DNA from 2 places in the Alkalihalobacillus sp. MEB130 genome. Region 2 is predicted to be linked to the other one. Evidence: a T-box and tRNA genes for the amino acid it is inferred to sense, from the RefSeq annotation. Region 2 holds a T-box; the other holds one or more tRNA genes.

Region 1 (15,106 bases), on a different contig from region 2:
AGAATAGTAAACAAAAACGGGAACTAATACAACTAATAATGCAAACAAATAATTGTCAAAGCTGAACATACCTTTCTCTCCCTGCAGATGAATATATTTGTTTTATCGATATTCTACCACAAATTGGATCTGATAGACTCTATGTTTTTAAATTTTCTTATTATTATGCTCTCCCGAACTTCTCCGTTATGAACAAGTTGATTGCAAGCCAGGTATAAATTCATGCAGAACATTTTTTGAATATTTTAATGGAATATGGGGCAAGTATCAGCATGTATTTTAATTATAATCATATATTTTGAAGAAATGGGTGATGTTTAAGGGGGGAGTTTATGGTTCAAGATTTCACTTTACGTCCGATTGATGAGCATAGTTTTTGGCTTGAAGTTTTACAAGACCATGCCTACTTTATCAGAGATCATTTAGCACCAACTGAACAGCAGTATATCGCAGTTGCGGACCAGTATATTCAATCATTTGAATATTTACGAGAAAATCTAAAAAATGTTGGGCAAATGGGAGGAGTGGCAGATCAGAAGTTAATTCAGTTTGCTCAAGACGTTCATCCAACTGCAGAAGGTTATTATCAATTCGAAGGTCATATGCAAAACTTACGAATTCAAAACTTGGTGAACTTGAATTTAAGTCCAACATATTTAAACGGTACGTTGAGTGAAAATGAAGAATACTTGAGAATCCTTTCCTACTATATGAACGGCCAGGACTTTCCTCCGCAATCTTTAGTCGATCTTCTTGATTTGTGGTTAGAGGATCAATTAGGTCATGCTGTACTTTTAAGGAATATCCTTGATCCTATTGAATTGAAAATTACAGCTCAAACAGATCGATATATTGAACAGTTTCAATCCTATATTGTCCAAAATGAACAGATGAAAGGATTTCTTCGTTTTTCACCGCCTGGAATACAGAGACAACAACGATTTTCAAGAGAGGTTGGTCAGACAACGATTGATATGTATAATTTTATTGTTGGGGTTGTCCAGATGTATAGAGGCACAGAAGTCATTACTCGAACAACATTACGTTTTCTCGAACATCACTTTCCAGAAAGTTGTTATTTTATTCGGAAATTAAGCTATTACTCACCAGAGCTCGGTCCAAAAGCAGCACAATGCCCACTAACCAAGCCCTCTTTTGACTAGAATTTCATGCTACAAAAATGCGTGTGAACGAAATATCACACGCATTTTTTCTAGACCCATAAAAGAGGAGGGGGAGATTCGCTTTCTATCGCAACCAGGTGATTATTAGATTTAGTAACAAGATCAGGCAACCCTAAATCTGTTGCATTGGCTTAGTTGGTAATATCCAAAAGTGAATAAACGATTTGCTCTGCTGTCTCCTTGCCATTTTTGATGCAGGCACCTATTCCAACTCCATAATAGGAGCTACCTGCAAGAGTAACATTAGGTAAGGTCGAATCCAATTTATCTTTTAATGCTTGAATAGCTTTACTATGATTCAAATGATAGTTAGGCATAAGTTGATCCCATTTTGTTACTTCAAATGCTTTTGGTTGTCCTTTAATCTGAAGACTTTTTTCAATATCATTTAAAGCTGTTTCAATAAGCTCACTTTCATTCATCTGTTCTATAGATGAATACGCCGAGTTTGAACTCTTATAAAAAAGTCGAACTAGGAGGTTATGCTGCTTAGATGTGTTTTTCCACTTTCTGCTTGTCCATGTACAAGCATCACATTGTAGATCGCTATTTGACACAATAAAACCAGTTCCATCTGCGGGGAGTAGAGCATCTGGTAGCTCAAAACCAAGATAAATGCTTGTTAAAGACGAGTTTGTTAATCTAGCAAATTCTTCGTTTAATTCATTGTGATTAAATAGAGATTGAGCAATCTGATGAGGTGTTGTTACCACTATATAATCCGCTTCAATGGTTTCATGATTCGAAAAAGAAATCTGATAAGGATCTCCTATTTTATAAATGTTTGTCGTCTCTACTCCTTTTACTATTAGAACATCTTGTAATTGATCTTCAAGTGAATGTATGAGAGTAGAGAGTCCATTTTGAAAAGAAAGAAATTTTTTATTTGAGTTGGAACGGAACTTTTCTTTGTTTTTCTCTAATCCTTTAATAATGCTTCCGTATTTATTTTTATACTCCAATAAATACGGAAGAGTAGAGGCGATACTTAGTTTATTAAGTTTTCCAGAATAAACCCCTGATAAAACTGGAGCAATTTGTTTCTCGACTAATTCTTTTCCTAAGAAATACTCAAGGAAATCACCGATTGAACTGTCTTTGGTGAAATGTTCATTTTTAAGTTCTAAATCTTTAAGTGCTACTTGTTTTCCTTCAGCTGAAACCAATGTACTTTGAAATAATGAATCAACACTTGTTGGGATACCGAATACAGTGTCAGCGGGAATAGGGTGTAATTCATTGTTTGAATAAATATAGGATATCCCAGTTGAATTATAGACCACTTCCTTTTGTAACTGTAGATCTTCGACTAAGGGCATGACGCTTTCGTGTCTTGCAACGATGGAGTCCGCTCCTGTCTCCATAATAAATTCCTCATTTAAAACCGTGTTAATTTTCCCTCCTAGATATTCCTTTTTCTCTATTAACGTTAACTTCGCTTGTATTTGGTGTTCACGTAATAATTTTTGTAAATAATACATCGTGGTTAGGCCAGTAATCCCCCCACCTATAACAGCTATAGTTTTCAGTGTTCTCACTCCTATTTGACAGTTTCTCTATTTATTATAACGTAATGTACTCATTTCTCTCCTTATATTAGTTATCTGTACAACATACTGACATATTTTTTGATTTCCCTCCACTTATTTAGTTAGAGTGGATGGGATACCGGCAGTTTGATTAAGATTTTTTAACTAAAGACTTGTATGTTATTAAGTTTATGATAAAATAAAAATTCGTGAAGGACAAAAAATAAAAACAATAAAAATAGTTGCGTGGAATAAGATGCTGTGGTATAGTATTAATTGTTCGAGTGATTACTTTTACTGTTTTCGTAAATGGGGCCTTAGCTCAGCTGGGAGAGCGCCTGCCTTGCACGCAGGAGGTCAGCGGTTCGATCCCGCTAGGCTCCACCATTTAGGGGCATAGTTTAACGGTAGAACAGAGGTCTCCAAAACCTCCGGTGTGGGTTCGATTCCTACTGCCCCTGCCAATATGATTAACGTGGCGATTGTGGCGAAGTGGTTAACGCACCGGATTGTGGTTCCGGCATTCGTGGGTTCGATTCCCATCAGTCGCCCCATATTACTACAATGTATTGGGCTATCGCCAAGCGGTAAGGCAACGGATTTTGATTCCGTCATGCGTAGGTTCGAATCCTGCTAGCCCAGCCAATGCGGAAGTAGTTCAGTGGTAGAACACCACCTTGCCAAGGTGGGGGTCGCGAGTTCGAATCTCGTCTTCCGCTCTTTTACAATAATGGCGGTATAGCCAAGTGGTAAGGCACGGGTCTGCAAAACCTTGATCCCCGGTTCAAATCCGGGTACCGCCTTCATTAATTTACAAGTATCTGCCTTGCCGGGGTGGTGGAATTGGCAGACACACAGGACTTAAAATCCTGCGGTAGGTGACTACCGTGCCGGTTCAAGTCCGGCCCTCGGCACCAATTAAATAAGCGCCCTTAGCTCAGCTGGATAGAGTGTTTGACTACGAATCAAAAGGTCGGGAGTTCGAATCTCTCAGGGCGCGCCATATTACGGGAAGTGGCTCAGCTTGGTAGAGCACCTGGTTTGGGACCAGGGGGTCGCAGGTTCAAATCCTGTCTTCCCGACCAGAGAGTCAAATAATGTAATATGCGGGTGTAGTTTAGTGGTAAAACCTCAGCCACGAGCAATGCTTCTGCCGAATAAGCTACGAGTTGTCTCGACGCATTTGCTTCTGAGAATTGCTAGAAGAGGAAGAGACATGTTTGGGCGGATTCAATTTTATGATACAAATCTAGTTAACATGCGGGTGTAGTTTAGTGGTAAAACCTCAGCCACGAGCAACGCTTCTGCCGAATAAGCTACGAGTTGTCTCGACGCATTTGCTTCTGAGAATTGCTAGAAGAGGAAGAGACATGTTTGGGCGGAGTCAATTTTATGATACAAATCTAGTTAACATGCGGGTGTAGTTTAGTGGTAAAACCTCAGCCTTCCAAGCTGATGTCGTGAGTTCGATTCTCATCACCCGCTCTTATAAAATTACTGTGGGCCTGTAGCTCAGCTGGTTAGAGCGCACGCCTGATAAGCGTGAGGTCGGTGGTTCGAGTCCACTCAGGCCCACCATTCCACAGTAAAACGTAATAACTGAGATATGGAGAAGTACCCAAGTGGCTGAAGGGGCGCCCCTGCTAAGGGTGTAGGTCGTTTACGCGGCGCGAGGGTTCAAATCCCTCCTTCTCCGCCATGACATGCTTTATTTCTAGTGGCCCGTTGGTCAAGCGGTTAAGACACCGCCCTTTCACGGCGGTAACACGGGTTCGAATCCCGTACGGGTCACCAATTATATGGAGGATTAGCTCAGCTGGGAGAGCACCTGCCTTACAAGCAGGGGGTCGGCGGTTCGATCCCGTCATCCTCCACCATATGCCGGCCTAGCTCAATTGGTAGAGCAACTGACTTGTAATCAGTAGGTTGGGGGTTCAAGTCCTCTGGCCGGCACCACTTATTTCGCGGGTGTGGCGGAATTGGCAGACGCGCTAGACTTAGGATCTAGTGTCTTTTGACGTGGGGGTTCGACTCCCTTCACCCGCATTCATAGAAAAAGAGCACAATCCAAACTAATTGGATTGTGCTCTTTTTCATTTCATTTCCTCTAATTAAACATGAAACGATACCTACCCTAATTTCCCTTCTCACAATTAAAGTATTTAGAAACGAGACGGTCAAGAGAAGCGAATTGCTCTTGATGAACTGAAGATAAGGTGTTTTTTAATGAATCGATCACACTTTCAATAAGAAATTCACGAGGAGAATTGTGAGTGAGTTCCTCTTGGAGGAAATGTAAAAGTTCCAAATTTCTTTCTTTCTCTTCATGGTTTATTATTGAAATCCTCAAAGCGGTAATGACTTCACTAATCTGTGCTTGGAGATTCGTTCCCTCTAGTTCTATAGAAGGAAGCCATTTATTTAAAAGTTCAGGTTTATTTAGTTGTTCATTTGATTGAGCTAGTTCTTGAACCATTTTTTCCATTCGTTTTACACTATAACGCACAACCTGATATGTACTCGTATTGGACTGATGTTCCATTGTGTAATACTTCATGTTTTGATGGAGAATGCCTAAAAACATAATCGCGCAATCGAGTAAATAAGGTTCCTTATCTTTACCAAAAATATCCTGAAATCGTCGATAGACCCATTGTATCGTTCGAATTTGGCCTCGTTTTATAAAGGCTTTGAGTTCCTCGTCGGTTGAGAAGAGGACTTCTTCATACAGAGTAAAAACTTTGTTCTTTTTGTTTGTATTTAATTGAAATTCAAATTGCTTAACGAAAATTTCGATATCAGAAGGATCTTCACCTATAAGCAATTCATTTCGTTCTTTTTCCATCTTTTTATAAAACGTTCTAAAGAGAGCCATTATTAACTCGTTTTTTGAAGAAAAGTAATTATAAAAAGTTCCCTTTGAAATTCCACTGTATTCTAAAATGTCTTGAATGGACGTTGCTTGAAATCCTTTCTCTACAAATAGTTTATGGGACATGTTTATGACATGTTGTTTTCTGTCGTTCATATACATCACCTTTTATTTGAAGTTGAACTGCTAGTATAGAAGTAATCATACCTTATTTTATTTATTTGGACAAATCCATCACTATAAAGAAATTTTAGTGTTGAATTAGTTGAACCGTTAGTATAATATATTGTCAAGATGAACTAAAGGTATAAAAGATGTACCTATGGTATAGAGAGGGGAAATATAATGGAACATTCCATTGATAAAGGCACTCGTCCCAATTACGGAGTCTTATCCGTACTTATGATAGGAGCATTTATTGCATTTTTAAATAACACACTATTAAATATTGCGTTGCCATCAATAATGATGGATTTGCAGGTAGGACCAGCAACAGTTCAGTGGTTAACAACAGGCTATATGCTTGTAAATGGAATTATGATTCCAACCACTGCTTTTTTCATTCAAAAATATTCAGTGCGGCGTTTATTCCTAATTGCAATGTGTTTGTTTACTTTTGGAACAATCGTTGCGGGACTCGCTCATGTATTTCCGTTACTTCTAGCAGGTCGAATGTTGCAAGCTTCAGGGTCAGCTATCCTAATGCCTCTTTTAATGAATGTTATGTTAGTAAGCTTTCCGATTGAAAGAAGGGGGACTGCTATGGGTATTTTCGGGTTGATTTTAATGGCAGCACCAGCTATAGGTCCCACTTTATCCGGTTGGATTGTCGAACATTACAATTGGAGGATGCTATTTCATTTTGTTGCACCTATTGCAGTTGGAGTGTTAACGATAGGGTTTTTCTTGCTTAAAGATAAGAAAGAAAAGGTAAATCTTAAACTAGATGTTTTCTCTCTTATGTTATCAAGTATTGGTTTTGGCGGAGTTTTGTACGGGTTTAGTTCAGCGGGTAGCAAAGGGTGGGGCAGTCCTCTAGTCTATTTAACTATCATTATTGGAATGATTTCATTAGTCTCTTTTATCTTTCGTCAATCGAAGCTCGAAAGGCCGATGTTAAATTTTGTGATTTTTAAATACCCGATGTTTGCGTTGTCTTCAGCTATTTCTATGATCTTAACTATGGCTATGTTTTCTGGAATGCTACTTTTGCCTATCTATGTTCAAACTATTAGAGGTATTTCTCCATTTGATGCGGGGCTAATGATGTTGCCGGGGGCTTTAGTTATGGCTTTTATGTCACCTGTCACTGGAAAATTGTTTGATAAATATGGTGGGAAAATACTAGCCATTACCGGGTTATCTATTATAACGGTGACGACCTATATGTTTAGTACATTAACATTAGAGACGACCTATCAATATTTAATGATTTTACATGCGGTAAGAATGTTTGGCATTTCTATGGTTATGATGCCCGTTCAAACGAATGGATTAAATCAGTTGCCGACACGATTTTACCCACATGGTACGGCTATGAATAACACATTAAATCAAGTGTCTGGGGCCATTGGTACAGCTTTGCTCGTTACGTTGATGTCGAATCGTACTGAATCAAGAACAGCTGCATTTTTGGAAAGATCACCTGAAACTTCTCTTGAACATATTTCGGTTTTAGCGATGTTAGATGGAATTAATTTTGCCTTCTTTATTTCTTCTTTTATTGTGATTTTTGCGCTAGCGTTAGCGTTTTTGATGAAGCGGGTAAAACAAGAAGAAGAGGAAGATTCATACGAAACAAAACCAACGGGTACTAAGGTAGTTGTTTAACAACCTTAAAATAGACAAAGTATGCGAAAACAGGCATGATCACAAATGAGTTCGTGCCAGCTGAGCAATTAGTTTTGAATCATAAGCGTAAATTGGTAGGATAGAGTAGAAACTGATCAAGAAAGGACACATAATTATGTCAAAAATTAACATTCCTGTTTCCGTCTTAAACTTGGTACCTATTCGTCAAGGACAAAATTCACAAGAGGCTATTGATTCCATGGTGGATCTTGCACAAGCGACGGAAAAGTTAGGTTTTTCAAGATATTGGATAGCCGAACATCACAATACATCTACTTTAGTGAGTTCCGCAACACCAATTTTAATTAAGCATACATTAGAAAATACGAATCACATCCGGGTAGGTTCTGGGGGGATTATGCTACCGAATCATTCTCCTCTCGTTGTTGCAGAACAATTTGGTACGATGGCAACCATTTACCCTGATCGACTAGACTTGGGTCTTGGTCGGGCTCCAGGTACAGATATGAGGACGGCCAATGCATTAAGGCGTTCGAAAAATGATTCTGTCTACACGTTTCCTGATGATGTAAACTCCTTGTTGACGTATTTTGGTCCAGAAGAGGAACAAGGATTTGTAAAATCATTTCCAGGAGTTGGAACAGGGATTCCAATTTATATCCTTGGGTCCTCAACGGATTCAGCTGTGTTAGCAGCTAAATTAGGTTTGCCATATGCTTTTGCATCCCACTTTGCACCAAGATATATGGAAGAAGCCATTTCTATTTATCGTAAACAGTTTCAACCTTCTGCGTATTTGGATGCGCCATATATGATGGTTTGCTTGAATGTCATTGCAGCTGAAACTGATGAAGAGGCACGTTTTGAAGAAACGACAATGCAACAATTTTTCTTAAATGTAGTGCGGGGTACACAAAGTCCGTTAAGTCCTCCGGTTCATAATATGGATGACATTTGGAGTATGCCAGAGAAGGAAATGGCTAAATCGATGTCTAGTGTCACGTTAGTAGGTTCGAAGGATTCAATCCGAGAGCAATTAACGCGTTTTCAAGAAAAGTATAACGTTGACGAAATTATGGCGGTTTCGTATATTTATGATGAGGGGAAACAAAAGCGGTCTTACGAAATATTTAAAGAAGTGGTTGATGGAAGGTAAAAGAACATGATTTATGATGCTTCCGTTAGTTTAGTGTAAATGAACTATTTTATAAAACCTTTAGGCCAAGAGGGAAGTCTCTTGGCCATCTTTCAATTCTATTTAAGAATCGCTTCAATCTTTTCTAATTCTTCAGTTGAAAAATCAAGGTTGTCAAGTGCTTTAACGTTCTCTTCAATTTGACTTACTTTACTAGCGCCAATTAAAGCAGATGTAATTCTTCCCTCGCGAAGAACCCAAGCTAAAGCCATTTGTGCTAGGCTTTGATTTCTTTCTGCAGCTATGGCGCCAAGTTTCTTTACTTTATTCATAACGTCCTCGGTCACTTGGTCCTCACTTAAAAAGCCTGTAGATTTAGCTACGCGAGAATCTGACGGTACTCCGTTAATATACTTATTTGTTAACAAACCTTGCTGAAGTGGACAGAACGCAATCGACCCAACTCCATTTTTTTGAAGAACGTCTTGTAACCCATCATCTTCAATCCATCTATTTAACATCGAGTAACTTGGTTGATGGATAAGTAAAGGTGTACCTAACTCATCTAAGATTTTAACAGCCTGGTCTGTTTGTTCCGCATTATAGCTGGAAATTCCTATGTATAGTGCTTTTCCTTGGCGAACAATTTGATCAAGTGCACCCATCGTTTCTTCAAGGGGTGTGTTAGGGTCTGGACGATGGGAGTAATAGATGTCTACATAATCTAGTCCCATCCTTTTTAAGCTTTGATCTAAACTCGCGATTAGATATTTTTTCGAACCCCATTCTCCATAAGGGCCATCCCACATGTGGTAACCGGCTTTTGTAGATATCACAAGTTCATCCCGGTACGGCGCGAAATCAGTTTTTAATAAAGAGCCAAGCATTTCTTCGGCAGAACCTGGAGGTGGTCCGTAATTATTGGCTAGATCAAAATGGGTTATGCCTAAATCAAAAGCGCGACGAAGCATAGCTCGTCCGTTTTCGAATGGATCAACTCCGCCGAAGTTGTGCCATAAACCTAGTGATAGAGCGGGGAAAAGTAATCCAGATTGACCGCAGCGGTTGTATTTCATTGTGTTATATCGGTCTTGGCTAGCTTGATATACCATTGTATGACACTCCTTTTATATTATACTCACTTAACGAAAGCCCTTTCGCGGGTTATACATTATTTTATATAAAAGAAGGGCATTATGAAAGTGAAAGTTACTATAAATTTTTTTGTATATAGCCGTAAGCTGCGATAAAGATGTAGAATAATACTGATGAAAAAAATTGGAAGTAAAGAAATCACCGAAAACATTGCGTAGAATTATCTATCGTGTTAATATAATATTTGTCGCCGGGTTATGGCGGCATTACAATCCGAGACATATCCTACGATGTGCGTAAACCCTTTTTGTTTTAAACCGTATTGTTTTCTAGGGATTCTAACATTTGATAACTGATGCCAAGCCTTCATTTATGAAGGATCGCAAGATGTTACCATGAAGAAACCCACCTGCTCAGAGCGGGTTATAAAAACAGTTAGGGTGACGGCATCAGTGGGAATATATTTTAGAAAATACATACCGTGCTAGATGGGGAGTTGGCGGTGCCCTGTGACTCGCAATCCGCCTTAGCGAGATTGAATTCCTATCTGCGGTATCGTTTATGTAAGGTTTGCCTTATGCAAGCGGTGTTGACCATTGGGGTCCACGCAACAGAAACCTATGAAACTGGTCAGGTCCGGAAGGAAGCAGCCATAAATAGATCATTCTGTGTGCCGTGGGTTACCCTGATTGAGCTGGCTACATTAGTTACACTTATGTAACGATATCAAGGATAGGTGCACGGTTACAATGCGGTTGTGGCGGAATGGCAGACGCGCTAGGTTGAGGGCCTAGTGGGGGTGACCCCGTGGAGGTTCGAGTCCTCTTAACCGCACCAAAAATTACCAAGGAAATTGTTTTGAAAAGTGTTGGTAATATTGATAAATTATGATATGTTGATGTTCTCACTGCTGAAGGTAGTGAATTTTTTGGTGTATTGTCGCGCGGAATTTAATATTTTGTTGTAACTTGAACTAATTAAAGATTATTATGGGGATTTTGGATAGCCACGTGTGGACAATGTTTTCTATAAAGGCTCATCTAGTAACGTCCTCCTCTCTTTAAGAGGAGGACGTTACTAGATGAAAAACCACAACCGACAATGGTTGTGGTTTTTGCTGTTCACAAAATAAGTAAGGAAATAAAAGAGAGTTTGCCACTTGAAACATCAGTCTTTATCAACCTAAAAAAGAAGTTAGAAAAGGTAATTCTGGCAGATGATTTTCCTGTATGAAGAGTTATAAGCATTGTTTCATTTTTGGTTTTTAAGACATAAATTGGAAAAAATTGAATTGAAATGTTTACCAATTCAGTATCATAAGTTAAAATATTAGTTAAATAGTTTTGTAACTAAACTCCTACTTATTAGGATGATGAAAGGGAGGGAATAGGAGGTAAGGGCAGATTATATGAAGGTAATTTCGATTAGAGGGTGAATTTATACCTATCATAACATCGAAGAGACAGCAGTAAGAGGGAGCTATTCTCTTTAATTAGGACTCGTATTTATTGAATTCTAACTAACTACTTAGTGACAAAAGCCGGTGAAAAAATGAGGAGTGATAACATGAATCGTTTACAAGACAAGCCAACTTACTATGATGGAAGCGGATTGAAAAAGGTAGTCCCAGGAGACAAAAAAGGATATAAAGATTATGTCATTCAACCAGAAGGAAATATGAAGCATGTACAAACTCCTTATTTTCCATTTTTAGAAAAATAAAAGAACAGCGGGTTGGGATTGAAGCCAACCTGCTGTTCATAAGTTCATTAGAATGTTTTTGCCACTTCTTTTGCTTGTTCTAATCCTTTTTCGATGATTTCTTCAGCTTGATCAGGGAATTGGTTATGTCCTTCAATAATAACCGTTTGCAATTTTTCTACACCCCAGAAGCTAAACATTGTTTTTACAAAGTTAACAGCCATTTCTGCTGATTGAGCAGGGCCCTCTGAGTAAACACCGCCTCTTGCATTTAGAAGAACAACGTCCTTGTCTGGTAGTAACCCTTCAGGACCTTCAGCTGTATAACGGAAGGTTTTACCAGCTTGAGCCATGTAGTCTAAATATGTGTGGAGAACAGCTGGTACTGTGAAATTCCATAGTGGGAATGCGATCACAACTTTATCTGCTTCAAGGAATTGATTTAAATAACGATTTACGATATCTGTTGTTTCTTTTTCAGAAGGAGTTAACTCTAATCCTTTTGAAAGCTTGAACATACCATTAATCTTATCCGTATCATAATATGGTAAGTTCTCTTCGAATAAATCAAGCTCCGTAATAGTATCGTTAGGATTAGATGCTTTATATTGATCTAAAAAAGTGTGATAAAGTTTAACACTTACCGCCTGTTCGATAGGTCTTGAATTTGCCTTAACAAATAATACGTTTGCCATAAAAAATACCTCCATTTAATAATGTTGCTATAGCAACAAATTGTGTAAATGTAACTAGTACTTTATTAGTAACTACAAAGAAGTACTACATCACGTTATTTTGTATCTTAGAAAGAAGCTAAAAATAAATAGTTGCTATACATACTAATTACATAAAACTTAGTATAATTAAGGTCAATCTCAAAGTCAATCAATACGACTTAAAATAAAATGGGAGAGCAAAAACAGGTCTCCAGAGGAGGAGGCCTGTTTGAATCATCTATTTTAAAATGTCATGATCAACATAACGCTCACCGTTTAATTCGCTAATAATATTTATAGCAACAGCTGCACCATTTCCTGCAGTGACAATAGTATGTACACTTACCCCCGCTATAGTTCCCGCTGCCCAAATACCGTCTTTATTCGTGCGCCCATCTTTATCAACTTCAATGATGGATTTAATTCTAGGTTCTGTTGCCGTTATAACTGTAAGCCCAATTTTTTCAGCTAAGTTGCTCAATGCACCAGTTGCAAATAGTACATGTTTTGCATGAACTTCTTGGTTCTCACCTTCAATTTTATATCCTTCAGCTTCTGAAGAAACGTTAACGACAATGTCTTCAATTATTTCAGCACCAAACTTAATGGCTTGATTTTTACCTGTTTCCACTAAATCAGGACCAGCTATTTCATTGACCCCGTAATGATTTTCAACCCATGCTCGTTGAGTCATCCCTTTGCTGTTATCAAGAACAACCACTTTCTTCCCGGCCTTCGCTGCAAAAATGGCTGCACTAGCACCTGCTGGGCCTCCTCCAATTATGGCGATATCGTACATAGTTCATTCCCCCAAAAATGATAATAGTAAAGCGCTTCCTAAAATATATATCTGTAAAAGAGCAATTACATTTGTAATCTTTAAAGTTGCTCCTGTACATTTTTATTCATTTTTTCTAGGATCTTCTCCATTTGCATTAGTTCTACTTCTGAAATTCCTTTGCAAACGAGATCATTAAATTGTTCTGCAATAGGAATAACCTCATCCCCAAGCTTCTTTCCACACGGTGTTAAGTAAAGCTTGAGAGAACGGCGGTCATCTTGACAATGGCTCCTTTTAATAAACCCTTTTTTTTCTAAGTTTGATGCCATTCTAGCAATGTTAGTCTTATCTTTTTCTAATTTAGTCACAAGTTGGTGTTGTGACAGACCATCTTGTTCCCACAGGAGCATCATAATTAAATTTTGCTCTGGAGCGAGGTTATATGGCTCTAATTTAGCTTTAACATAGCTAGTTAAAGTTAAATCGGTTTTATGTAGTTTAATACTAATATAATCTTGGAAGGATAATTTCAATATGTGCACCTCACAAATAGTTGCTATACATACTAATTTCAAACTAAGTATAGAAAAATTGTATACTTCTGTCAACTTGAGTTTGTAAAATAAATGTAAAAAAGGAAGGGGATTCAATTCATCTCTAGAGGGGGGCTTAGAAATAATGTACTAAGGAAAGAGAACAACTAAAGCCATGTTACTCTAGATATCCTCTTTTTTCCGAATTAATTTTTGAACTGCCGGGATATCTGCTGGTGCCCATTGTAGTGATAAGAGCTGTTCTCGTTTGAGCCAAAGTAATTTAGAATGTTCATTTGCAATGGGGAGACCTGCTATAAGTTTTGCTCTAATAACAATAAGGTGAATCGTAAACTCCTCATACGTATGCGTGTGTTCGTGAAATACATCGATAGGTTCAATTTGGCATTGCAATTCTTCAGTAATTTCTCTTTTCAGAGCAGAGTAACAATCTTCGTCTTTTTCAACCTTTCCCCCAGGAAACTCCCACATGTTTGGAATTTTCATCACGGGAGAACGAAGTGCACAAAGGATTTCCAATTTTTCATTTTCAATAATAGCGGCAACGACATTGATGGTTTTATTCATAGGGCCTCCTATGTCAGGTATTATGAATGGTGGAGAGGTACAATATAGTAAAACTCGTAAACATTATTTCAACTTCTCACTTTCCTCTATTAGATGTTTCACTAATTGTCCAACCCTCTCATTATCTAATTCGTAAGAAGCGGCCTTGATTTCTTCGTAAATTAATTGGTCAATGACTTCGTCGCGATCAATATCCACCCACTTATTTTCTTTGTCTAACTGCGCTAATTGTGCTTTCACTCGGTTTAATGCGTTTTTTTCCATTTTTTTCACTCTCCTTTCAATTTTTTTTAGATTTGTTTACTTATTATGATCATAGTAAGTTGAAAAAACAACCTATTCCTTTCTCCTGAATACCCCAGGAGATTTTCCGTGTTTTTTCTTAAACACTTTATGAAAATACGTATAGCTACCAAACCCACAGTTTTCAGCAATTTGTTCAAGGGACAAATGAGTATATTTCATTTGGTCTTTAGCTGCAGATAAGCGAATATCTTGCGCATATTCAATCATTGTTTTTCCAACATGTTCTTTAAATAGGTGCACGGCCCGGGAGACACTTAGTTCGACGTGCTGTGCAACTTCTTCAATTTTAAATGGGGTTAAAGCTTCTTCTTCAATAAAGCGCATCATTCGGCTGACGATAGGTGGACGCTCGAAGAATTCAGTCGTTTCATTGACAGCTCGTTCAAGAGAAAGGCAAAGGGCCTTCATTAAATACTCTACTAATTCACGGTTCTCTTTTGTAGGAGGGCGGCGTTCTTCAACTATTATATGCCTCCATAGTGTTAGAATTTTCTCATCTAAATGAATACGTGAAATACTTGGTTTTTTGGAGCGCTCCCACCAATGATCGATCCAATCTCCTTTACAAAAAACATAAAAATCACTACTATTCTGATCTTCCTCTATTTTTAATTCATAATAATCTCCTGGTTTAAGGAGGAGGAGATGACCTTTTTCAATAGACATCGAATCTTCGTTAATAACGATTTCACAAGAGCCTTCTGTTTGAAGACGAAACAAATAGTCACTTAATCCTGATTTATAGGAAGAATAAAACGGTTTAGAATGATGAGAAAAACTACATAAGCCAATAGAAATCATTGTGAGTGCTCCTTTTTATATTAAAAATAGCAAAATAGTTGATGTTTTAATCA
Region 2 (15,106 bases):
TAAACAACACCTTATCTTCCTCCGTCACCATCCCACTTACAGTTGCGAAATAGGTTTTAGGAACATGCTTTCTTGGAGACATTAACGCATGTGAAAACTGTCCATCGTTCGTAATTAAAAGGAGCCCTTCCGTATCTTTGTCTAGTCTTCCAACAGGAAATGGCTCATACATGGCATGTTCATACACCAATAAATCAATGACTGTCTCATGCTCGTCATCTTCTGTTGCTGAGATCACACCTTGAGGCTTATTAAGCATTAAATAAATATATGGTTTGTATTTCACTTCTTCACCAAAAACTGTTACTAAGTCCTCGTCTGGGTTCACATGGGTCTTTCCTTCTTTTACGACTTCTCCATTGACATGTACACTTCCTGATTTCATCAATTTCTTCACATCTTTTCGAGTCCCAAATCCCATATTCGCCAGTAACTTATCCATTCTCATTTCGTTCTCCCCCTTTCTCCTTCAATTGTTCAGCAATCTTCCGAGCAAATCCTCCTAAATCATTTGATTGATACGCGTCAATGACACCGTGAACTGTCTGATCAAATGTTTGTTTCTGAATGGCTGTAGGAATCTGATGCGCCGTCATCTCTTTTGATAATAACACACTCATTTGAATCGCAGCTTCGGTTGCTAGCTGATTGGCAAGTAAGACAGTGCTTTCTTCAGCAAGTTCAATTTGCATCGTTGGGAACCATTCTCTCAGCCGACTTTGTTCTTCCTTGTGATGAGGTGCAAGGACGAATAACCCCCGTGCCTCTCGTTTCACTATCTTTGCGTGTCCGGCTAACTTTAACGGTACAACTTTTTTGTTGTCTGACAGGCTCTTTACTTCCTCTTCATTTACAACGGTAGCCATATGAAAGATCGTTACATCGTTCCGTAGTGACCTTGCAAATCGTTGAAGAAAATCTGAATAGCCACTTTTCGGTAAACAAAGAAAGAGCTCCGTTGCCTTCGATAAATCCTGAGGTGTTGCTTTTTCCACATAGGAAAATTGTTGAAGTAAGCTATCCACAGTTTGCTCATTTCGACCAAACACATACATGTTCTCACCCTTCTTTAAAACGGTTAAAAGCATACTCGCAAGCCGACCAGAACCCACAATGATCTTCATTCTTTCCCCTCCATTAATGGTACAAGATAATGGCACAAGAACAAAAAGAAAGAGCTGTTAATCATAAGATTATCAACTCTTACATGCTCGTTTCTTCCGTTTCAAACATATAGTGCCTCGTTCGTATATTGACATTAAGAATAATCCCCATCGCTAACATATTGGTTAAGAGAGCACTCCCTCCATAACTAATAAACGGAAGGGCCAAACCTGTAATAGGCATCAAACCAATGGTCATGGCGATATTTTGAAATACTTGGAACACAAGAAGTCCAATAACACCAGAAACTAAGTAGGTCCCAAACAAATTATTACACGTTAATGCAATAATAATCATTCGGTAAAACAACAGAAAATACGTAACAATCAAGATTGTCGCACCGATAAAACCAAACTCTTCACCGATAACGGTAAAAATAAAATCAGTATGAATCTCTGGAATTCGATCACTTTGTGTTTGAATTCCTTGCATGAAGCCACTTCCATGCAATTGACCTGATCCAATTCCTCTCATTGCATTTACTAGCTGATACCCATATGAACCTTGATGTTCGTATGGATCTAACCAACCATAAATTCGATCTAATTGGTGGGACGCAATAAATTTAGTAAACAGATCAAAATTATGATTATGAAGCCAAACTAACGTGATAATGCCACCAAATACAGCTAATCCAAGGGCTGAAATAATTCTCCATGCTACACCAGACATGAGTAACATGGTCGCCATAATACTCGCAATAACGAGCGCCGTTCCTAAGTCTGGCTGTCTTAGTATTAAGAAAAACGGCGGAAGTCCAATCGCAATTACTTTCGCAACAATGATTAAATCAGATTTGAGATCTTTTTCTACTCGATTCGCCGTCACTCGGTACAGCATATGCGCCAAGGCTATGATTAGAAATATTTTCATAAACTCTGATGGTTGAATTTCTGCTGGACCTAAATCAAGCCAGCGTTGGGACCCATTTCGAAAAACTCCGAGTGGAGAAAAGGCAACAAGCAATAATAAAGTAATCCCAATTCCGTAAAGTGGAATCGAAAAGTTTTTAAACATATCGTAATCAACCAACATCACACCAACCATAACTACAATTCCCACAACAAACCAAATGATTTGACGTTTTACATAATAGGTTGGATCCTCACTAAAATACTGACCAGACCCACTATAAATAGCGAGCAAACTAATGCACATGAGCACAAACAGCAGAAACAACAACGTATAATCCAACTGTTGAAAGCCCGTTTTCCTTTCTTCCATTGTATCCTCCATCTATAAGAAACAGCTCTCTGACTTTTCCTACGAAGCCGAAAGCTGTGTTTCTTCATTGAAATCTTTCAGTCTTTTTTGACGGATGTTATTCCGCGAAATATTGGCTAAAATAGCCAACGAAATGAGTGTAAAAAATAAAGATGAACCACCATTACTAACTAACGGCAACGGAATCCCCGTTATTGGGAGCATGCCTGTTACAGCTCCAATATTAAAAATAATTTGAATGGCAATTTGAAACACAATTCCAAATGCTAGCAAGCTTCCAAAAGGACTCTTGCACCGTGCTCCTATTCGTACACCTTTAATCAAAATGATTGTATGCAAACCTAAAACAATTAATACTCCTAACAGTCCTAGTTCTTCTGCTACAATGGCTAAAATAAAATCGGTATGAGCCTCAGGTAAGTAATAAAGCTTTTGTACGCTTTGTCCTAGTCCTGTTCCACTAAGGCCTCCATGTGCCATAGCAATATAGGATTGAATGACTTGATGACCATCTCCTGTTGGATCAGCAAACGGATCTTGATACGATGTTAGACGTCTCACACGGTAAGGTGCTGACATGGCAAAAACACCAAAAAGAGTCACACCGACTACCCCAAGTCCAATCAAATGCCTCCACTTTGCTCCTGAAAAAAAGACCAGAAAAAAAGTAACGAGTAAAATGGACGTGGCAGTCCCTAAGTCTGGTTGCATCATAATTAATCCAAACACAAATCCAACGACAACTAGTGGCGGCATAACACCTTTCACAAACTGATCAATATAGGCTTGTTTTTGTGAATATACTTGAGCTAAATAGATGATCATACCAATCTTAACAAATTCAGATGGCTGTACCCTCATTGGACCTAATTGAATCCAGCGCTGAGCTCCTCCAATCGTCACTCCAAGCCATGGTAACAAAACGAGAAATAACGAGACGATTGATAGGAGTATAATGATTGGAGATAACTTTCTGTAAAACCGATACGGGAAATGCATCACAATTAAGAAAGCAAAGATAGCTAGTACAAACCAAAGCAACTGACGTTGAATAAACGAGTATGCGTTTGGAACAGTTTGTCCTAACCCGATCGGATAACTTGCACTAAAGACCATCACCAATCCAAATGCAGCTAAAAGGAACGTAGTGATGATTAACAACCAATCATTATCTTTTCGAAATGAATATTTCATCGCGCCCCTCCTGCTCTAGCAATCATTCATTTACCACGAAATGGCTGTATTTAAAGCAAGAAAGAAAAACCTAAGTTTGTTCCACCTTACTAATTAATTTCCTGTAGACCATTCTCTATTATAACAAACCGTATTTATAAGCAAAAGAGGCTTTCCTTGGTAAAGAATGTCGAATTAAAGTCTTCCCTTACCAAATAACGTATAGATCGGGTTAAGAAAGTCCGTCTAATAACAACTAAAAAGATCTATCCCTCTTCTCTTTCTCTTTGTTTTCTTCTATTTAATACGTTAAACCTCGCGCCAAGTACTTGTCCTGCTAAATGAGAACGATAGCTTAGATAGAGATAAATACCAGCACCAACTAAAATTCCACCAAATAAGCTTGGGAAGGCACGTAATTGAGAAGTGATTGGAATGATCGTTTGGATCCCCATGTTGACAAAGATAACAGCCACTGCCATCGCAGCTGTAAAAACAACGATTAACAAAGCGCGTTTGACAATTAATTTATAACTAAAATTGGCATACTTCCCAATAGCCCAAACCGTAACGGAAATAGAAGCGGCATATCCCAAATACGTCGCTAACACTCCCCCAACAGGTCCAAGCATCGATAAGAACCAACTATTGGTTGCAAGTTTTAGTAGCAAGCCAATACAAAGAGCAAGAACAGCGATGTTTTGTTTATTCATCCCTTGTAAAATAGCTGCTGTAACAGCAAAAAGGGAGAAGAATAGTGTAATGGGAGCATAATAACGCAAAATGTATCCTCCCACTTCAAAGTCTGATAGCCCATAAAGAGCTCCAAATGCTGGATAAGCAAGGACTGACATACCTACAGCCGCGGGAATCGTCAAAAACAAAATGACCTGATACGTTTGTGTAATTTGTTTTTGTAACAAGGCATGATCATTTGTTGTAAACGATTTTGTAATCGTTGGAATGAGTGTAATTGATAGAGCTGTTGCTAATGCCATTGGTATTAAGATGATTTTATGAGCTGTATTGGAGAATACCGCGAACGCAATTTCTGATTCGTCTTGCGTCAAATGGGTGCCAATTAACGTGTTGTTAAATGTAAATAAATCGATTAATTGATACAATGGAATCGCAAGACCAACGAATGATAAAGGCAGAGCATAGGAAATGAGCTCTTTATACATGTCTTTTAACGACAATTGATGATCAACCGTACTCTTTTCAAGCTGCTCATGGATCAATGTTTTTCTTTTGAACCAATATGTGACCAAAACAGCCAGTCCTCCAAGGGCACCAACAAATGCACCAAACGTCGCAAATCCAACGGCTACCCCAATACTCCCTTCCATCATGTTCACAATTGAAAAAGTAATGGCCAAAATAAAGACAATCCGAACAATTTGTTCAATTACTTGTGAAACAGCGGTTGGACCCATTGACTGAAACCCTTGAAAATACCCACGAATAATCGACATGATGGGCACAATTAACAGTGCCACACTTACCATTCGAATCGTAAAGACGATTTCTTCAAATGTATTTCCTTTTTCTGTTGGGTTTTCAATAATCCATGGTACGATATACGGTGCAGCAAAAAACAAAATGAGAAAAGCGATTAATCCCGTAACAGACATGAATAACAAACCTGATTTAAATAAGCGATGCCCCGTTCGGTAATCTCCTAAGGAATTATATCTTGAGACAAATTTAGAGACTGCTAACGGAACCCCTAATGTCGCCAAACTTAACAAGACGGTATAGGGCAAATAACCATAAGAGTATAAGGCAATCCCCGTTTGGCCTACAATGGCTGTAAAAGGGAATATATAAATAAGGCCTAATATTTTAGATACAAATGTAGCGGCTGTTAACACCATTGTGCCACGCAATAATTTTGAATCAGACATAATTGAACCTACTTTCCAAGTACATACTTAATTAGAAAAGCAAATAAAACTCCTTCTGCATTTTACCATAGTCTTGAACGCGTTGCTCGTTTAACATCCATTCCTTTTTAAGAGGAAAAATGATACGGTATAGCAATATGTTAGCTGAAAGGTTATTTTCTTGGCTTTTTCACGTGGGTCCTCATCAGCCTACATACTATTCGTACACATAATTGTAAATACATAATTTTATATATGAGGTGAAAGCGATGAAGAAATACGATGTCATTGTCATCGGAGGAGGACCATCAGGTTTAATGGCTTCCATTGCAGCAGCTGAACATGGCGCTGCCGTTCTTTTATTAGACAAAGGAAATAAGCTTGGTCGTAAGCTTGCTATTTCTGGTGGTGGTCGCTGCAATGTAACAAATAGAATGGAGATCCAAGACTTAATTGCTCACATACCTGGAAATGGCCGTTTTATGCATAGTCCATTTTCTGTATTTAATAATGAGAACATTATTGAGTTTTTTGAAGGATTAGGGATTCAATTGAAAGAAGAAGACCGCGGTAGAATGTTCCCGGTTAATGATAAAGCCACAACTGTTGTTGAGACTTTGTTACGTCGTGTTCGAGAGCTTGGGGTCGATATTCGAACAAATACAACGGTAAACACCATCAATTATTCAGAGGAAGCTGTAGCAGAAGTGGTTCTCTACAGCGGTGAGGAAATTTCTACTTCAGCAGTTATTGTCGCAACTGGTGGAAAATCAGTTCCTCACACCGGAAGTACTGGAGATGGCTATCCATGGGCGGAAAAGGCAGGGCATACCATTACAGAGCTTTACCCTACAGAAGTACCCATCACCTCAAATGAACCGTTTATTCGTCAGAAGACTCTTCAAGGGTTATCGTTAAGAGATATTGAGCTTACGGTTTTCAATCCGAAAGGCAAAAAGATAAAAACGCATGATGGTGATATGATTTTTACTCATTTCGGTATTTCAGGACCAGCCGCACTAAGATGCAGTCAATACGTTGTAAAAGCCTTAAAAAAGTCACAAACAAAAACAGTGAAGATGGAAGTGGACCTCTTTCCTGCTGTATCAGAGGAGGCTCTTTTTCAGCAAGTTCTTTCCAAAGTAAAAGCTGAACCGAAGAAGGCATTGAAAAACATACTAAAAGGATTTGCCCAAGAACGATTTTTACTATTTGTATATGATCAACTAGATCTAGATTCACAAACTCAAGCTTCTACCATTTCACATGATGAATTACGTTCTCTCGTAAAGATGTGCAAGCATTTTGAGATCGAAGTAAACGGAACACTTTCCATTGAAAAAGCATTTGTTACTGGCGGAGGAATATCCATTAAAGAAATTGAACCAAAAACGATGCATTCCAAAAAGAAAAAAGGCTTGTTTTTCTGTGGAGAAGTATTAGACATTCATGGATACACAGGAGGATACAATATTACTGTAGCCTTTTCCACAGGGTACACAGCTGGGAAATCCGCAGCAGAGCAATTTGCTCACAGCTAATATCCACATTATCCACAACCTACCTCTTTTTTTAGTTAACATCTCTAAAAACTGTAACTCCAACATATACACATGTGAATATGTTGGAGTATTCACATGGTTATCCACAATTTTGAACCGATATGTACCTTTCCTTCGTTTGCCAATGTTTCTATTTTCACATAGAAAACTCACCTTCGCGAACTGAATCTTTCATTCCAAAACAGGAAGAATAATCTAATGTATTTTCACACATCATAAAACGAATACATTAGAGGAGTGAATGAACATGGATGCCAATCGAGTAAAACAAATTTTGTCCTCTTCAGCAAATATCGATGTGACTTATAACGGAACATCTGTCTGGATTGATCAATTACATGATGATGAAAAGACAGCTACGGTGCATTTACGTGGACCTTTAGAAGAGCGTTCTGAAGTAGATATTTCTGAATTAAAAGAACTATAATTCGATTGTTAAATAAACGTTTGTTTAAACATTTGAGTTGGTAAAAATGGCACTGAAAAAGGAAATTCCTTTTCCAGTGCCTTGTCTTTTAGATCGCAAACTATTGAAGGTTATTTTGCTGTTTCATCGCATCAAACACATTTTGTTGCGCTTGTTGAACTTGTTGCTTTTCTTGTTGAATATGTTGTTTTTCTTGTTCAACTTGTCCTTGAAGAGCTTGTAATTGTTGTTGACCTTGCTCTACTTGTTGATGTAAATTTTGTAAATTCAACTTTTGCTGTTGAACTTGCTGCTGTGCTTGTTGCAGTTTTTGTTGTGCTGCTTGAAACTCCTGATTTTCTTTTTGTAAATTCTGTTGAGCTTGTTGCAATGGATCTAATTGCTGAACTTGCTGTTGTACTTGTTGAAGCTGCTGTTCTGCTACAACTAACTCTTCATTTCCTGTTTGAAGCTCTCGTTCAGCTTGTTGTAGATATAATTTTGTTTCTAGAAGATCTAGATTATCAAAGTCTTCTTGACCCATTTCAAGTAGCAATTGTTGTTTATCTTTTTCAGCCATTATGAAGCCTCCGATTCATCGTAGTCAGGTACTTATATACCCACTTTTATCGTGCTCATAATTGCTCTTTCTATCCTAAATGAACGGTCATTTGTTCACATGTAAATAGAGACAAAGGGCTATCTCATAAGCATCCCTACCATGTTTAGGTAGGAATACGTTGAGACAGCCCTTAGAGTTTTTCATTATCCAACTACAATATTAACAAGCTTTCCTGGTACAGCAATGATCTTTCGAACGGTTTTGTCTCCAATTGCTGATTGTACTTTGTCATCACCTTTGGCAATGTCTTCCATTTGCTCTTTCGTCGCATCTGACGGAATCATAAGTTTTGCTTTTACTTTCCCATTAATTTGAACGACCACTTCCACTTCATTTTCTACAAGCAATGCCTCATCAAATGTCGGCCATTGTTCATAGCTAATTGTGTTATTATGTCCTAGCTTTTCCCATAGCTCTTCTGCTACATGTGGAGCGATTGGCGCTAGCATTTTAACAAATCCTTCCATCAATTCTCGTGGCAGAACTTCTTGCTTATACCCTTCGTTAATGAACACCATCATTTGTGATATCGCTACATTAAAACGAAGCTCTGTCATATCTTCTGTTATTTTCTTAACAGATTGATGATACACTCGAGCAAAGCTTTCAGATGCAGGTACGTCTTGAATTGCCGTGCTAATCTCACCTGTCGCTTCATCAACGAATAAACGCCAAACACGATCTAAGAAACGACGAGCGCCATCTAAGCCATTAGTCGACCAGGCAATCGAACCGTCTAATGGGCCCATGAACATTTCGTATAAACGCAATGTATCTGCACCATGACTGTCAACAACGTCATCTGGATTGACCACGTTTCCTTTTGACTTACTCATTTTTTCATTATTTTCACCAAGAATCATTCCTTGGTTAAAGAGCTTTTGGAACGGTTCTTTCGTTGTAACAACACCAATGTCATAAAGAACTTTGTGCCAGAAGCGCGCATATAACAAGTGAAGCACAGCATGCTCTGCTCCCCCAATGTAAATGTCGACTGGGAGCCATCTCTTTAATTTCTCTGGATCAGCTAATGCCTCTGTATTTGTCGGATCAATATAACGAAGGTAATACCAGCAGCTCCCTGCCCATTGAGGCATCGTATTTGTTTCACGACGACCTTTTTTCCCTGTTACAGGGTCAACCACTTCTAACCAGTCCTTCGCATTTGCTAAAGGTGATTCGCCTGTTCCAGACGGTCTAATTTCTTTCATCTTCGGCAATTCAAGCGGCAATTGATCCTCAGGAACGGTTGTCATTGTTCCATCTTCCCAATGAATGACTGGAATTGGTTCTCCCCAATAACGCTGACGGCTAAATAACCAATCTCGCAGACGGTACGTCACTTGTTTTTTCCCAAATTGATTAGCTTCAAGCCAGTCAATCATTGTTCGAATGCCCGTTTCCTTATCTAAGCCATTTAAGAAGTCCGAATTTACGTGATCACCATCGCCAGTATAGGCCTCTTCCTCAACACTTCCACCAGCAACGACTTCACGAATCGGCAACTCAAATGTCTTAGCAAACTCGTAGTCACGTTCGTCATGAGCAGGTACCGCCATGATCGCTCCTGTTCCGTAACTTACTAATACATAATCAGCAATCCAAATCGGAATACGCTCACCATTTACAGGATTAACAGCATACGCCCCAGTAAAGACACCGGTCTTTTCCTTTGAAAGCTCTGTGCGTTCCAAATCACTTTTGGCTGCTACTTTTGCTTTGTATGCGTCAATTTGTTCTTGTTGCTCAGCAGTTGTAATAACATCAACAAGCTTATGCTCAGGTGATAGCACCATATACGTTGCTCCAAATAATGTATCAGGACGCGTTGTAAAGACTTTGACCTCTTCCCCTTCATGTCCATCAACATTAAACGTAACTTCTGCTCCTTCAGAGCGTCCGATCCAGTTACGTTGCATATCTTTAATGCTCTCAGGCCAATCAAGTTCTTCTAAGTCTTCAAGTAAGCGATCAGCGTAAGCGGTAATTTTCAGCATCCACTGCTTCATCGGACGACGCTCGACTGGATGATCACCGCGTTCACTCTTGCCATCAATAACCTCTTCATTCGCTAATACCGTCCCTAGTGCAGGGCACCAGTTAACAGCCACTTCATCAATATAAGCTAAGCCTTTTTCATGAAGTTTTGTAAAAATCCATTGTGTCCATTTATAATAATCAGGGTCCGTCGTATTGATTTCACGATCCCAATCATAGGAAAAACCTAATGATTTGATTTGACGGCGAAATGTATTAATGTTTTGTTCAGTAAAAATCGCAGGGTCATTCCCTGTATCAAGAGCATACTGCTCTGCAGGAAGACCGAATGCATCCCATCCCATTGGATGAAGAACGTTATATCCTTGCATTCGTTTCATTCTCGATAAAATATCGGTAGCCGTATAGCCTTCAGGGTGACCAACATGAAGACCAGCTCCTGAAGGATAAGGGAACATATCTAACGCATAAAACTTTGGTTTATCGGGCTCCTCTATTGTTTTAAATGTTTTGTTTTCTTCCCAATACTTTTGCCACTTTTTCTCAATTTGCTCATGTGAAAACGACATCCTATTTTCCTCCTAAATTAGCTTGTTCAAACGTGTGATGGTTCGAGCTTTAAGATTGTTCAAAAAGGGATTTCCGAGCCTATATAGAAAAAACCCCCATCCCTAACAATTTGTTAGGGACGAGAGTTATTTATACTTCCCGCGGTACCACCCACATTAATGAATATACATCCTTCATTCGCTCTACACAAATAACGGTCGTGACCCGTCAAAAGCTACTTTTATTCGCTTTCAAAACTCAAAGGCGAGTTCATCATACTTGTTCGACTGACTTGCACCACCCGTCAGCTCTCTAACATCCCAACTATGATTACTACTCCTTATCAACGTCAACATATGAACTTATATGTATTGTATGAATTCATAACGCTCATGTCAAGCAAGAGACCAAGGAAAAGGGCGTTTTTCAAGGGCACTGAAAAAGGTAATGACTTTCACCTTTTTCAGTGCCCTTGAAGCAATGAGCGGAGCCGTTGCCTTCTTTTAAGCCTGCTATGAGTGGGTTTCTCATAGCAGGCGCGCAACGTGCGAAGCCATTGCACTCCCCCGAATCTGCTAAAAGGAACTTTTTCAGTGGCTTCCATTTTCCTTGGCCTCTTTTTTTTAACTGGATGCCTCTACTTCCTGTTGTTTCGTCTCCATGACTCGTTTTAACGGAACGTCATACACGAGCAAAATGAAAATAGCGATCACAAACAAAAACAGCAACACCATAATAAGCATCGACATGGAGAAGAAATCGACCATCAACCCACCAAGCAAAGGCCCAATCATTCTTCCGCCTGTCGCCACACTATTAATGATCCCCTGGTAATAGCCTTCTTTATTTTTAGGCGCTAACTGACTCGCAATTGTTGGTACAGCTGGCCAAACAAACATTTCTCCAATTGTTAGAACAATCATCGCAACTAAAAACATCGAGAAAACACTTGCTTGTAAGAGGACCGTATATGACAAAATAAAAATCAGGACCCCCACAATCATCTGCTGTTTTAATGTGTGAACCCACTTTTTAATCATCCACGAAACAAGTGGCTGTGCAAACACAATCATTAAGCCATTAATCGTCCACAAAAAACTATAATGTTGAAGAGAAATTCCTAAGGATTGTGTATGTACCGAAACATTTGCTTGCCATTGCGTATAAGCTACCCAACAAATAAAAAACGCAATAGATAACAATACTAGCGAGTGCATCCGATAATTGCTTCGAATCGATGTTTTTTGTTCAAAAACATTTGATGTGTTGGCATGATGAGCCTTTGCCCCAATCTCTTTAAAGAAAAAAGCTACAAATAATGTAAGAAATGCATACATAATAGCGTTAGCTGAAAATACAGCAGTAAGTTGGATACTCGCCACTACGCCAACTAAAGCAGTTCCGAGAGCGACCCCTACATTTTGTGCAATGTACATCGCATTAAATGGTTTGCGCCCACCCTCAGGCCATAAACTGCCTGCTAATGCATACATCGCTGGGAAGATCACACCTGACCCAAAACCTAATCCAATAAGTAAGATCATATAAAAATAATAACTATGATAAAATACTAATATCACCGCACTTACTGTTGTTACGACAAGACCAAATATCATCGTTTGGTACGCACCAATTTTATCGAATAGTCTACCACCTAGTAAGCTTCCTATCACACCCGCACCAGCATTTAACATAAGAACAAACCCTGCTGCTGTTAACGATTTTCCTAACTCTTGATGGATGATAATCGCATTTAACGGCCATAAAAAAGAGGCTCCAGTTACATTAATCGCCATCGCCACAATTAAAAACCAAAGTGATTTTGGCATAATATTTAGCCCCTCCTTCCATTAATCCCTAAGCCATCTTAGGTGATCTTCTTCGGAAATGCAATCTTTTTTAATTGGCATTTGCTGTGATTGCAATTTTACAGCTAAAATAGGATAGAAGGAGTTAGAATGTATAGGAACAAGAAAGGTGATACAATGACGACTCATTACTACGGAGATAAACGATACTATTCTTGGAATTACTATTTAAAAGAGCATTTTGGTGAAAAAGTGTTTAAAATCCCTTTAGATGCTGGATTTGACTGTCCGAATCGTGATGGAAATGTAGCCCACGGAGGTTGCACATTTTGTAGTGAACGTGGCTCAGGGGATTTTGCTGGTGATCGCAAGGATGACCTTGTTACTCAATTTCATACCATTAAAGAAAAAATGCACAAAAAATGGAAAAGTGGAAAATACATTGGATACTTTCAAGCATACACAAACACGTACGCTCCAGTAGAGACGTTACGTGAGTATTTTGAAGAAATTTTGAATCAAGATGGTGTGGTGGGCCTTTCCATCGCAACAAGACCAGACTGCTTGCCAGATGATGTGGTAGAGTATTTAGCTGAACTAAACAAGCGGACATTTTTATGGGTTGAATTAGGCTTACAAACCGTTCATGAACGAACGGCATTGCTTATTAACAGGGCGCATGATTATAGCTGTTACGTAGAAGGTGTGGAGAAACTAAGAAAACACGGAATTAACGTTTGCGCTCATATCATTAATGGCCTCCCACTCGAATCATATGACATGATGATGGAAACAGCCAAAGAAGTAGCAAAACTAGACGTACAAGGAATTAAGATTCACCTTCTTCATTTATTACAAAAAACAGCGATGGTGAAACAGTATGAAAAAGGTCTCGTTCAATTCATGAGTCAAGAAGATTACATTAACCTTGTAGTTGATCAACTTGAGATCTTGCCGCCTTCTATGGTCATTCATCGATTAACGGGTGATGGACCTGCTGATATTATGATTGGACCGATGTGGAGCATGAATAAGTGGAGTGTCTTAAATGGAATTGAAGCAGAACTTGTACGTAGAAATAGCTGGCAAGGAAAACACTATCAAGAAGAAAGGATGTCATTAGGATGAAAGTACTCGGTGTCTTACCTTTCGCACGATTATTATTAGAGAATGCGTTATCTGAAGGCGATATTGCCGTTGACTGTACGGTTGGCAATGGACACGATACGTTGTTTTTAGCAAATGTCGTAGGAGAGAACGGGCATGTCTACGGCTTTGATGTCCAGGAGCAAGCCATTGAAAAAGCAACAGAAAAACTAACCACTCATGAAGTTCATGAGAGAGTTACTTTGTTTCAAACAGGGCATGAAGAAGTACGTTCTCTCATCCCCAAGGACGTTCACTCCAAATTAAAGGGAGCTATTTTTAATCTTGGCTACCTCCCTGGTGGCGACAAGACTATTGTAACTCGACCTACTTCAACCATGGCTGCAATCAGTGCATTGCTAGAGATGATGCCTTTAGGTGGTACGATTGTTCTTGTTATTTATCACGGCCATGAAGAAGGAAAAGTCGAAAAAGAAACCATTCTTTCATTTTTAGAACAATATGACCAACGCCTCGCTCATATTCTTAAATATGAATTTATTAACCAAGCTAACAATCCTCCTTTTGTTGTTGCTATTGAAAAAAGGTAATTGTTGACAAAACGAACTAATAGTTTGAAAATATAGATAATAGAGCGTTTTTGAGGAGAAAAAAAATGACCTTATTGGAAACAGTATTAGCTCATAACGAGCAATTTGTTCAAAGCAAGCAATATGAACGGTTTCAAACGACGAAATTTCCTAATAAAAAAGTCGTCATAGTGACGTGCATGGACACAAGACTATTGGAACTGCTTCCTTTTGCGATGAACATAAAAAATGGGGATGCCAAAATTATTAAAAATGCTGGAGCTGTCATTTCTCATCCTTTTGGTAGCATTATGAGAAGTATTTTAGTAGCAATCTACGAACTAGGCGCAGATGAGGTGATGGTTGTCGGGCATCATGGCTGCGGCATGATAGGGTTAACTCCAGCAAGCATTTTAGAGAAAGCGCAAGACCGAGGCGTTAATCGAGAGACAATCGAAATGCTTGAGTTTTCTGGAGTTGACATTCAAGGATTTTTAACCGGCTTTGACAAAGTAGAGGACAATGTAAAAAATAGTGTCCATATGATCACAAACCACCCACTGCTTCCAAAAGACGTCACTGTTCATGGACTTGTCATCTGTCCTGATACCGGTAAGTTAGACATCATAATAGACGGATATCAAGAAGCACCTGAAACGGTAGCAGAAAGCGAACAGGTCTGATCCTTACAATTAAGGAATCAGACCTGTTTTTTATTCATGACAAAAGGAGCGATGATGCCGTTAACGCTCTCTTCTATACATCCAGCTATTTAATAAAAACAAAAAGGTTGGTAACCCGCCCATTTTAACCATTTTCTTTGATTTCTTTTTCAGCTCTTTGTCTTTTTGGACCTTTTCATCCGAAATATAGATGGCAATCACGCCCCGAATAATCATTCGATGGAACTTCGGGTCTGGTAATTTAGCAATGTACTCTTCTGCTTTCGTCACAAAGAGACGAAACCGTTCAATCATCTCTTTCTCATCTTTATAATAAAAAAGAAAATTTAACTCATCATCAGCGATGTCCTCTTCT

Evidence for each region. A T-box is a leader RNA that pairs with one kind of tRNA and senses whether it is charged. The one in region 2 lies ahead of leuS (leucine--tRNA ligase), so its partner is inferred to be a tRNA-Leu.
Region 1: it has a tRNA-Leu gene. The T-box ahead of leuS (leucine--tRNA ligase) is inferred to sense a tRNA for this amino acid. The anticodon was not compared.

The regions. Positions count from the first base shown of each region.
Region 1 covers NZ_JAOANA010000013.1:80,365-95,470, reverse strand. Annotated here, with positions in the region: gene N0O92_RS14285 (ATP-binding protein) at 1-69, opposite strand, end outside; gene N0O92_RS14280 (DUF2935 domain-containing protein) at 333-1,163, shown strand; gene N0O92_RS14275 (protoporphyrinogen oxidase) at 1,316-2,713, opposite strand; tRNA gene N0O92_RS14270 (tRNA-Ala) at 3,025-3,100, shown strand; tRNA gene N0O92_RS14265 (tRNA-Trp) at 3,104-3,177, shown strand; tRNA gene N0O92_RS14260 (tRNA-His) at 3,192-3,267, shown strand; tRNA gene N0O92_RS14255 (tRNA-Gln) at 3,284-3,358, shown strand; tRNA gene N0O92_RS14250 (tRNA-Gly) at 3,361-3,432, shown strand; tRNA gene N0O92_RS14245 (tRNA-Cys) at 3,446-3,516, shown strand; tRNA gene N0O92_RS14240 (tRNA-Leu) at 3,542-3,630, shown strand; tRNA gene N0O92_RS14235 (tRNA-Arg) at 3,640-3,716, shown strand; tRNA gene N0O92_RS14230 (tRNA-Pro) at 3,722-3,798, shown strand; tRNA gene N0O92_RS14225 (tRNA-Gly) at 4,128-4,198, shown strand; tRNA gene N0O92_RS14220 (tRNA-Ile) at 4,215-4,291, shown strand; tRNA gene N0O92_RS14215 (tRNA-Ser) at 4,322-4,412, shown strand; tRNA gene N0O92_RS14210 (tRNA-Glu) at 4,433-4,507, shown strand; tRNA gene N0O92_RS14205 (tRNA-Val) at 4,515-4,590, shown strand; tRNA gene N0O92_RS14200 (tRNA-Thr) at 4,594-4,669, shown strand; tRNA gene N0O92_RS14195 (tRNA-Leu) at 4,678-4,759, shown strand; gene N0O92_RS14190 (TetR/AcrR family transcriptional regulator) at 4,848-5,741, opposite strand; gene N0O92_RS14185 (MDR family MFS transporter) at 5,931-7,415, shown strand; gene N0O92_RS14180 (LLM class flavin-dependent oxidoreductase) at 7,552-8,553, shown strand; gene mgrA (L-glyceraldehyde 3-phosphate reductase) at 8,652-9,644, opposite strand; RNA gene ssrS (6S RNA) at 9,907-10,090, shown strand; RNA gene ffs (signal recognition particle sRNA large type) at 10,107-10,371, shown strand; tRNA gene N0O92_RS14160 (tRNA-Leu) at 10,379-10,464, shown strand; gene N0O92_RS14155 (hypothetical protein) at 11,194-11,349, shown strand; gene N0O92_RS14150 (FMN-dependent NADH-azoreductase) at 11,397-12,023, opposite strand; gene N0O92_RS14145 (FAD-dependent oxidoreductase) at 12,283-12,843, opposite strand; gene N0O92_RS14140 (MarR family winged helix-turn-helix transcriptional regulator) at 12,924-13,358, opposite strand; gene N0O92_RS14135 ((deoxy)nucleoside triphosphate pyrophosphohydrolase) at 13,542-13,946, opposite strand; gene N0O92_RS14130 (hypothetical protein) at 14,010-14,210, opposite strand; gene N0O92_RS14125 (helix-turn-helix transcriptional regulator) at 14,283-15,053, opposite strand.
Region 2 covers NZ_JAOANA010000003.1:16,347-31,452, reverse strand. Annotated here, with positions in the region: gene N0O92_RS03750 (pseudouridine synthase) at 1-448, opposite strand, end outside; gene N0O92_RS03745 (NAD(P)-binding domain-containing protein) at 435-1,124, opposite strand; gene rodA (rod shape-determining protein RodA) at 1,204-2,388, opposite strand; gene ftsW (putative lipid II flippase FtsW) at 2,428-3,582, opposite strand; gene N0O92_RS03730 (putative polysaccharide biosynthesis protein) at 3,828-5,468, opposite strand; gene N0O92_RS03725 (BaiN/RdsA family NAD(P)/FAD-dependent oxidoreductase) at 5,717-6,988, shown strand; gene N0O92_RS03720 (H-type small acid-soluble spore protein) at 7,257-7,436, shown strand; gene N0O92_RS03715 (hypothetical protein) at 7,537-7,995, opposite strand; gene leuS (leucine--tRNA ligase) at 8,181-10,604, opposite strand; T-box leader at 10,717-10,940, opposite strand; gene N0O92_RS03705 (MDR family MFS transporter) at 11,208-12,413, opposite strand; gene mnmL (tRNA modification radical SAM protein MnmL/YtqA) at 12,543-13,520, shown strand; gene mnmM (tRNA 5-(aminomethyl)-2-thiouridylate-methyltransferase MnmM) at 13,517-14,089, shown strand; gene N0O92_RS03690 (beta-class carbonic anhydrase) at 14,155-14,751, shown strand; gene N0O92_RS03685 (tetraprenyl-beta-curcumene synthase family protein) at 14,812-15,106, opposite strand, start outside.